DNA from 3 places in the Kribbella sp. NPDC048837 genome. Region 3 is predicted to be linked to each of the others. Evidence: predicted binding sites of a transcription regulator. Region 3 holds the regulator's gene; each other region holds the start of a gene.
The links. The regulator HrcA, encoded in region 3, represses chaperone genes, less so after heat shock. The targets are predictions, from matches to a motif close to TTGGCACTCGNNNNNNNCGAGTGCCAA.

Region 1 (3,271 bases), on a different contig from region 3:
GACCCTCCCCACCACAACTCCCCACAGACAACAGAAAAGCGGTCCCGGGCCTGAGCCCGGGACCGCTTTGTCCTGCTGTGCTGTCGGACCTCAGATCAGAAGTCCATGCCGCCCATGTCGGGCGCGCCACCCGGAGCGGCCGAAGCCTTCTCCGGCTTGTCGGCGATGACGGCCTCGGTGGTGAGGAACAGCGCCGCGATGGACGCCGCGTTCTGCAGCGCCGAGCGGGTCACCTTGGCCGGGTCGATGATGCCGGTGGCGATCAGGTCGACGTACTCACCGGTCGCGGCGTTCAGACCGTGACCCGGCTCGAGGTTGCGAACCTTCTCCACCACGACGCCACCCTCGAGGCCGGCGTTCACGGCGATCTGCTTCAACGGCGCCTCGACCGCGGACCGCACGATCGCGGCACCCGTGGCCTCGTCACCCTCGAGGTCCAGCTTCTCGAACGCCAGCACGCTCGCCTGCAGCAGAGCCACGCCACCACCGGCGACGATGCCCTCCTCGACGGCCGCCTTCGCGTTGCGAACGGCGTCCTCGATGCGGTGCTTGCGCTCCTTCAGCTCGACCTCGGTGGCCGCGCCGACCTTGATCACCGCAACGCCACCGGCCAGCTTGGCCAGCCGCTCCTGCAGCTTCTCGCGGTCGTAGTCGGAGTCCGACTTCTCGATCTCGGCGCGGATCTGGTTCACCCGGCCGGAGATCTGGTCCGCGTCGCCCTCGCCCTCGACGATGGTCGTCTCGTCCTTGGTGACGACGATCTTGCGGGCCTGGCCGAGCAGCTCCAGGTCGACGGTGTCGAGCTTGAGGCCGACCTCCTCGGAGATCACCTCGCCGCCGGTGAGGACGGCGATGTCGACCAGCATGGCCTTGCGGCGGTCACCGAAGCCCGGCGCCTTGACGGCGACGGCCTTGAAGGTGCCCTTGATCTTGTTGACGACCAGGGTCGCCAGCGCCTCGCCCTCGATGTCCTCGGCGATGATGGCCAGCGGCTTGCCGGTCTGCATGACCTTCTCCAGCACCGGGACCAGGTCCTTGATGCTCGAGATCTTGCTGTTGACGATCAGGATGTACGGGTCGTCGAGGACCGCTTCCATCCGCTCGGTGTCGGTCACGAAGTACGGCGAGATGTAGCCCTTGTCGAAGCGCATACCCTCGGTGAGCTCGAGCTCGAGGCCGAAGGTGTTGCTCTCCTCGACGGTGATGACGCCTTCCTTGCCGACCTTGTCCATCGCCTCGGCGATGATCTGGCCGACCTGGTTGTCGGCGGCCGAGATCGAGGCGGTCGCAGCGATCTGCTCCCGGGTCTCGACCGGCTTGGCCAGCGCCAGCAGCTGCTCGCTGACCGCCTCGGTCGCCTTCTCGATGCCCTTCTTCAGGCTCATCGGGTTGGCGCCGGCCGCGACGTTGCGCAGACCCTCGCGGACGAGAGCCTGGGCCAGCACGGTGGCGGTGGTGGTGCCGTCACCCGCGACGTCGTCGGTCTTCTTGGCAACTTCCTTGACGAGCTCGGCCCCGATCTTCTCGTACGGGTCCTCGAGCTCGATCTCCTTGGCGATGGAGACACCGTCGTTGGTGATCGTGGGGGCGCCCCACTTCTTCTCCAGGACGACGTTGCGGCCCTTCGGGCCAAGCGTCACCTTGACGGCATCGGCGAGGGTGTTCATCCCCCGCTCGAGGCCACGGCGCGCCTCTTCGTTGAAAGAAATCAGCTTGGGCATTCTCCGCGAGTCCTCCCGCGTCGAGTCTTTGTGGTTCAGCCGGCCGGGATGCCCGCGACGGACGGCGCCGGCGCCGCGACGGTCACGTCCCGCCACGTCTCCGGCACCTCATCGAGGCCGTCTTCTGTCACACCCGCGGGCAGGGAGTCTTATCACTCTCACCCTTGGAGTGCTAACCAAGTATTAGCACTCGCCCCAAGCGAGTGCAAGCCAGCTCCCCGCTACGGTGAACCCATGGTGACGCTGCGCGAGGCCGGCCCGGACACCTGGGCGGACGTGGCCGCGGTCATGGGCGAACGCGGTGATCCGGCCCGCTGCCTGTGCCAGTACTTCCGCCTCCGGGGCCGCGCCTGGTCCGACGCTACCCCCGCGAGCAACCGGGACGCGCTGCGCGCCCAGGTGTGCGAGAGCAAGCGTCCGCCCGGTGTTCTGGCGTACGACGGGACCACGCCGGTCGGCTGGTGCGCGATAGGGCCGCGTACGTCGTACCCACGGGTGGTCGCGTCGCCGAACTGGCGTACCGACCACCCGGACTCGTGGGTGATCACGTGCTTCGTCGTACCGGTCGGCCGGCGGCGCAAGGGGGTTGCGGGTGAGCTGGCCGCGGGAGCCATCGACCTGGCGCGCACGTACGGCGCTCCGGCCGTTGAGGGGTGTGCTGTCGACACGGCGCTCGCCGGACGCACTCCGTCAGCCGACCTCTACCGCGGTCCGCTGTCCGTGTTTCTGGACGCCGGGTTCAAGGAGGTCAGCCGCACCAGCCCTCAGTGGGTCCTGGTGCGGCTCGTCCTCGACTAGAGCTGGGCGATGACTAGAGCTGGGCTATCAGGTACTTCGGGGCGGTCAGGCGCCACGCTTCGGTGACCAGCTCGCGGAGCTCCTGGTCGTCGGCCGCGACGATGTCCACGGCGACCCAGGCGAACCGGCCGCCCGCCCAGGACGGCGAGTACACCTCCGGGTCCTCGGCGACCAGGGCCTCCTGCTCCTCGCGCAGCGCCTTCAGCTGCAGCCTGGTCTCGTCCTCCGACATATAGGCGAAGCTCTTGTTCTTCACCTTGAAGACCGGCTGCCCCGCCCAGCCCTCATGCTCCTCCACGCCCGGCAGCCCCAACACGACCTTCTGCAGCACGTCGACGTCCATCCCCCGACGGTATGCGGCCGCACCGACAGTTCAGGGCCCGGCGACGGTGACGGTCACGGTCGCCCCGGGGGCCAGCATCGTGCCGGGAGGCGGTGTGGCCGTGAGGATCGTTCCAGTCGGGTCGCCGGGCGACTTCCTGGTCCGGATCACCGGCTTCAACCCGGCCTGCTTGAGCAGGGGGGCGTAGTCCGCCGCGGTGGGTTGCCGCCCGTCAAGGTCGATCGCGCGGTACCCCGGTACGCCGACCAGGTCCGGCACGACCACGATGCGGTCGAGCATGCGATCGACTTCCCCGGCGTTCGTCGACGACTGAGCCCAGAACCACACGTCCAGCGACGGGATGAACACGGCGCCGGAGCAAATCGTCACCTGGCCGAGGATGCCCTCGACCTGGCCGAGGTTGCCCTCG
Region 2 (3,271 bases), on a different contig from region 3:
CCCCCTCGGGTACGGCGTCGTGCGGGATCCCCGGTGCGACCTTCACGCACGCAGTCCGCCGCAGCAGCTCCGTGACAAAGGACCACGGCGGCGAATAGGCGTTGTGGTCGAACACTCGCCGCCCATCGGCCCGCCGCGCCGGGTCGGCGAACACCACGTCGTACGGCGTGAGGTCGGTGGACTCGGCGTCGCCCACCAAGACCTCACCGGGCAGCTCGAGCGCGGCCAGGTTGGCGCGGGCCGTGGCCGCCGTCTCCGGATCACGTTCGACGCCAGTGACTCGGAGTCCGGCCCGGGCCGCGCTGATCAGGTCACCTCCGATGCCACAGCCCAGGTCGACCACACTGGCCCTCGGAACGGCGGATGCGATGCGTGCGGCTCGGTGTGAGCCGACTGTGGTCCGGGTGGCCTGCTCGAGGCCGTCCGGGGTGAAGTACATCCGCGGAGCGTCCGCACCGAACTTGGCGACGGCTCGATGGCGCAGTGAGGCTTGAGTGACAGCGGCAGTCACGAGGGTTGCGTCGTGCTGTCGCCGGAGCTTCTCCACGAGCTGCAGCTCGCCGCCGGGGTGGTAGTCCGCGCAGGCGGCGGCCAGTACCTCAGCCCCGGGGCCGTCCAGCAAAGCCGTGACTGTCACCCGGCAACTCTAGAGGGGGCTCGAGCAGCCCTTGCTCCAGCTGTTGGTGGCGGAGGAGTAGAGGCGCCAGTTCATGGCGGAGCGGGTCTGCGGGCCGTAGATGCCGTCGGCCACGAGCTTGTGCTTGCGCTGGACCGCCTTGACCACCGCACGCGTGTTGCTGCCGTAGATGCCGTCGACGGCGAGCTTGGACCCGTAGCAGAAGTTGAGGTTGCGCTGGAGGACCCGGATGGCGGTGTCGGGGTCGCCGTACCGGGTGGAGCCGCGGTGCGGGTCGTCGCCGTACATGAGGTTGCAGGTCGTGCTGGTGCTGCCGTAGATCGAGGGCATCGGGATGCCCCAGCTGCGGTTCACCGGTACGAGCCGGGCCGAACGGCACTGCGGGAGGGCGGCCGCCGCCTTGGTCTCGGCGTCCGCGGAGGTGCGGGCGGCATCCCCGCCCTGGTCCGTGCCGGCCTGTGGCGCCGGTCCTGCCGCGGGAGCTTGGGCACTCGTGGGCTGGTCCTTCGAAGCGCCGGCCGCGACGACGCCGACGGCGAGGGCGCCGACCGCGGCCAGAACCGCGACGGTGCGCCCGGACAGCTTGGGCAGCGACGGGAAGCTGATGGCCATGGCCTCTCCTCGGGGGCGGCGCACCGTTCTGAGAAGTACGGTCGCACGCCGACCCCTGTTCGGCCCAGCGTTTCAGGCACTTTCCGTGCCCGGTCGATCACAGCTCAGCCGGCGACTTGATGTCTCACGCTGAGAAGGGCCTGGCACTCGAGTTGACCGAGTGCTAATCGCGGCCTAGATTCGGTGTTGGCACTCTCCACCCGAGGGTGCCAGCGGTCCGGCCTCTGACCCCCGCGACGGCAGGGGAGCGCGACCACCCTGAACTGCAGACAAGCAAATCGACCGTGGAGGTCAGCAAGTGTCGGTCACGATCAAGCCGCTCGAGGACCGCGTCCTCGTCGCGCCGCTCGAAGCCGAGCAGACCACGAAGTCCGGCCTGGTGATCCCGGACACCGCCAAGGAGAAGCCCCAGGAGGGCGAGATCCTCGCCGTCGGCCCGGGCCGGATCGACGACAACGGCAACCGCGTCCCGCTGGACGTCGCCGTCGGTGACAAGGTCATCTACTCCAAGTACGGCGGCACCGAGGTCAAGTACGACGGCCAGGACTACCTGATCCTGGGCGCCCGCGACATCCTCGCAGTCGTCAGCAAGTGACGACCGCTCGCTGTTCCTGACCGACACCGCCCTGGTGCCTCCCGGCGCCGGGGCGGAGTCGGTCTGGCGCCCGACCGGGGTGGTGGGGCGGGGGAGTTGGACACAGCGCTCGGTACCTGCTGTTACGAAAGAGCGAAATCAGAGAGGGACTGGATTTTTCATGCCGAAGATCCTCGAGTTCGACGAGAACGCTCGGCGCGCGCTGGAGCGCGGCGTCGACAAGCTCGCGAACACGGTGAAGGTGACGCTGGGGCCGAAGGGCCGTTACGTCGTCCTGGACAAGAAGTGGGGCGCCCCGACCATCACCAACGACGGTGTCACCGTCGCCCGTGAGGTCGAGCTGGACGACCCGTTCGAGAACCTTGGTGCGCAGCTCGCCAAGGAGGTCGCCACCAAGACCAACGACATCGCCGGTGACGGCACCACCACCGCGACGGTGCTGGCGCAGGCGCTGGTGCACGAGGGCCTGCGGGCCGTCGCGGCCGGGGTCAACCCGATGGGCCTGAAGCGCGGTATCGAGGCGGCCGTCGAGGCCGTGTCGGCGCGGCTGGTCGAGACCGCGCGGCCGGTGGACGACAAGGGCGACATGGCCCACGTCGCCACCATCTCCGCCCGGGACGCCGAGATCGGCACCCTGATCGCGGACGCGTTCGACAAGGTCGGCAAGGACGGTGTGATCACCGTCGAGGAGTCGAACACCTTCGGGACCGAGCTCGAGTTCACCGAGGGTATGCAGTTCGACAAGGGCTACATCTCGCCGTACTTCATCACCGACGCCGAGGCCGGCGAAGCGGTGCTGGAGGACCCGTACATCCTGATCCACCAGGGCAAGATCTCCGCGATCGCGGACCTGCTGCCGCTGCTGGAGAAGGTCGTGCAGTCCGGCAAGGCGCTGCTGATCATCGCCGAGGACGTCGAGGCCGAGGCCCTGTCCACCCTCGTGGTGAACAAGATCCGCGGCAACTTCACCTCCGTGGCCGTCAAGGCGCCGGGCTTCGGTGACCGCCGCAAGGCGATGCTGGAGGACCTGGCCGTGCTGACCGGCGCGCAGGTCGTCGCCCCCGAGGTCGGCCTCAAGCTGGACCAGGTCGGGCTCGAGGTGCTCGGTTCGGCCCGCCGGATCGTGGTCTCCAAGGACAACACCACCGTGGTCGAGGGCGCCGGCAAGTCCGACGACATCGACGGCCGGGTGAACCAGATCAAGGCCGAGATCGAGCGCACCGACTCCGACTGGGACCGCGAGAAGCTGCAGGAGCGGCTGGCCAAGCTGGCCGGCGGCGTCTGCGTCATCAAGGTCGGCGCGGCCACCGAGGTCGAGCTGAAGGAGAAGAAGCACCGGATCGAGGACGCGGTGTCCGCGACCCGGGCCGCGATCGAGGAGGGCATCGTCGCCGGTGGCGGCTCCGCTCTCGTGCACGCGGCCACCG
Region 3 (3,271 bases):
GTGGATCGAGGGCGCCGTGATGCCGGCCATCTGGACCCGGACCTGGGGCGAGGGCAGGGTCTTCGTCTGCACCGTCGGCCACAAACTGGACGACCTCGAGAACGCCGACGTACGCACGATCATCGAGCGGGGGCTGCTGTGGGCGAGCAAGTGACCGGTATCGGCATCGTCGGCACCGGAGTCATCTCCGGCACGTACCTCGACCACCTGGCGAAGCTCCCCGGCGTCGACGTGGTCGCGGTCGCTGACCTCGACGTCAGCCGCGCCCAGGCGATCGCCGAGAAGAACCCGGGCATCCGTGCACTCTCCCCGGACGAGCTGTACGCCGCGGATGACGTGGACATCGTGCTCAACCTGACCATCCCCGCCGCGCACGCGCCGGTGCACCAGGCCGCGATGGCAGCCGGCAAGCACGTGTACGGCGAGAAGCCGCTGGCCGTCGACCGCGCCGAGGCGGAGCCGCTGCTCAAGTACGCCGCCGCCAACAACCTCCGGGTCGGATGTGCTCCGGACACTGTGCTCGGCACGGGCACCCAGACCGCTCGGGCGGTGATCGACCGCGGCGACATCGGCGTACCGCATGCTGCGACGGCGTCCTTCTTCACGCCAGGGCACGAGCTGTGGCACCCGGCTCCGGAGTTCTACTACCAGCCCGGTGGCGGTCCGGTCCTCGACATGGGTCCGTACTACGTCACCAGCCTGGTGACCCTGCTGGGTCCGGTGCGACGAGTCACTGCGCGTGCTGGGCAGTCCAAGCAGGAGCGCAAGATCCACACCGGTCCGCGGGCGGGTACGACGTTCCCGGTGCAGGTGCCGACGCACGTGACCGGCGTACTCGAGCACGAGTCGGGTGCGTTGACCACTGTGTTCATGTCCTTCGACACCTGGGCCGCACGGCTGCCGAGGATCGAGGTGCACGGGACCGAGGGCAGTGTGTCGGTTCCGGACCCGAACGGGTTCGACGGCACGGTCGAGATCGCCACGGCTACGAACCGTGACTGGACCGAGGTTCCGGTCGCCGGTGGGTACGCCGGAGCCGGCCGGGGTGTCGGGGTCGCGGACATGGCTCGGGCACTGCGCAACGGCGAGCCGCACCGGGCCGACGGCGCACTCGCCTACCACGTGCTCGACGTCCTCGAGTCGCTGCTGGAAGCGGCCGCTCAGGACCAGCCTGTGGACGTGGCGAGCACGGTCGAGCGCCCGTCCGCCGTACCGTTGGGGGCGTCGCCCGAATCAGCCTGAGACCCGCCCCACGCCGTCACGCGTCGGTGCGAGCTACTACGGCTCGGTAGACTGGCACTCTGAACGCCGGAGTGCCAAGGGTCGACGCTGAGAGAGGGTGGTGCGCGTGCTGGACGAACGCAAGCTGGATGTTCTCCGCGCCATCGTCGAGGACTACGTGGCGACCCACGAGCCGGTCGGCTCCAAGACACTCGTGGATCGCCACAACCTCGGGGTGTCGCCGGCGACCGTGCGCAACGACATGGCCGCGCTGGAGGAGGAGGGGTACATCACCCAGCCGCACACCAGCGCCGGCCGGATCCCGACCGACGCCGGCTACCGGCTGTTCGTGGACAAGCTGAGCACGGTCAAGACGCTGTCCCCGGCGGAGAAGAAGGCGATCACGTCCTTCCTGGCCGGCGCGGTCGATCTGGACGACGTCGTCCGCCGTACCGTCCGGCTGCTCGCGCAGATCACCCGTCAGGTCGCGATCGTGCAGTATCCGTCGCTCAACCGGTCCAGCGTCCGGCACATCGAGGTCGTCACGATGACCCCGCGCCGGCTGCTGCTGGTGCTGATCACCAGCACCGGCCGGGTCGAGCAGCGGATCGTCGAGCCGCCGCACGACGTCGACGAGCAGCTGATCGCCGACCTGCGGTCCCGGCTGAACACGGTGCTCGCCGGTCAGCGGCTGACCGACGCGACCACGTCGCTCGCCCAGGTCACCGAGACGTTCGCCCCGAGCGACCGCAACCTGGTGGCGGCGATCGTGACGACGCTGCTGGAGGCGTTCACCGACGAGGTCGGCGAGCAGCGGATCGCGGTCGGCGGCGCGGCCAACCTGACCCGGTACGGCGACGACTTCGAGCGCAACGTGAAGCCGGTGCTGGAGGCGCTCGAGGAGCACGTCATCCTGCTCAAGCTGCTCGGCGAGGCGACCAACCCACAGACTCTGACCGTCCGCATCGGCCACGAGAACCCGTTCGAGGAGCTGGCCACCACGTCGGTGGTCGCGACCGGCTACGGGTCCAAGTCGGAGGCGCTGGCCACGCTCGGCATCGTCGGCCCGACCCACATGGACTACCCCAGCACGATGGGCGCGGTCCGCGCCGTCGCGCGCTACGTCAGCCAGATCCTGGCAGACACCTAATGAGGGCGTGTCTGATGGTCCCCCGCCTACTGCGCGGCACGCCCACTTCCCCCAACCCCTGGTCTGGAGTATGAGCACCGATTACTACGCCGTCCTGGGCGTCAGCCGTGACGCGACACCGGACGAGATCAAGAAGGCGTACCGCAAGCTGGCGCGCCAGTACCACCCGGACGTGAACGACTCCGAGGACGCGCACCACAAGTTCCAGGAGATCGGGCGCGCCTTCCAGGTACTGAGCGACCCGCAGAAGCGGCAGATGCACGATCTCGGCGGCGACCCGTTCGCGACCGGTGCCGGAGCGGGCGCCGGCGGTGCCGGCTTCGGCCAGGCCTTCACGTTCACCGACATCATGGACGCCTTCTTCGGCCAGACCGGCGGGGCCACCCGCGGGCCGCGGCCGCGGACCCGGCGTGGCCAGGACGCGCTGATCCCGCTGCGGATCGACCTGGCCGAGGCCGCCTTCGGGACGACCCGGGAGCTCAAGGTCGACACCGCCGTACTGTGCCCGACCTGTTCCGGTTCCGGCGCTGCGGCCGGGTCCGAGCCGGTCACCTGCGAGATCTGTCACGGGCGGGGCGAGGTCACCCACACGCAGCGGTCGTTCCTCGGTGAGGTCCGGACCATGCGCCCGTGTCCGAACTGCCGCGGCTACGGCACCACCATCCCGAACCCGTGCGTCGAGTGCGCCGGCGACGGCCGCGTCCGGTCCCGCCGTACCGTCACCGTGAAGATCCCCGGCGGCGTCGACACCGGCACCCGGGTGCAGCTGTCCGGTCAGGGCGAGGTCGGCCCCGGCGGCGGCCCGTCCGGCGACCTGTACGTCGAGATCGAGGTCGAACCGCACGAGATCTTCACCCGCAACGGCGACGACCTGCACTGCACGGTCACCCTGCCGATGAC

Region 1: a site for HrcA is predicted at 1,905-1,931, ahead of groL (chaperonin GroEL). Genes of this name have one in related genera too.
Region 2: a site for HrcA is predicted at 1,390-1,416, ahead of groES (co-chaperone GroES). Genes of this name have one in related genera too.

The regions. Positions count from the first base shown of each region.
Region 1 is NZ_JBVJHF010000004.1:381,071-384,341, forward strand. Features, by position in the region: gene groL (chaperonin GroEL) at 96-1,721, opposite strand; gene ACZ6O0_RS21920 (GNAT family N-acetyltransferase) at 1,956-2,519, shown strand; gene ACZ6O0_RS21925 (MmcQ/YjbR family DNA-binding protein) at 2,533-2,862, opposite strand; gene ACZ6O0_RS21930 (PASTA domain-containing protein) at 2,893-3,271, opposite strand, start outside.
Region 2 is NZ_JBVJHF010000004.1:427,917-431,187, reverse strand. Features, by position in the region: gene ACZ6O0_RS22165 (class I SAM-dependent methyltransferase) at 1-637, opposite strand, end outside; gene ACZ6O0_RS22160 (peptidoglycan-binding domain-containing protein) at 647-1,249, opposite strand; gene groES (co-chaperone GroES) at 1,548-1,844, shown strand; gene groL (chaperonin GroEL) at 2,005-3,271, shown strand, end outside.
Region 3 is NZ_JBVJHF010000016.1:70,391-73,661, forward strand. Features, by position in the region: gene ACZ6O0_RS42690 (ThuA domain-containing protein) at 1-154, shown strand, start outside; gene ACZ6O0_RS42695 (Gfo/Idh/MocA family protein) at 139-1,242, shown strand; gene hrcA (heat-inducible transcriptional repressor HrcA) at 1,349-2,371, shown strand; gene dnaJ (molecular chaperone DnaJ) at 2,442-3,271, shown strand, end outside.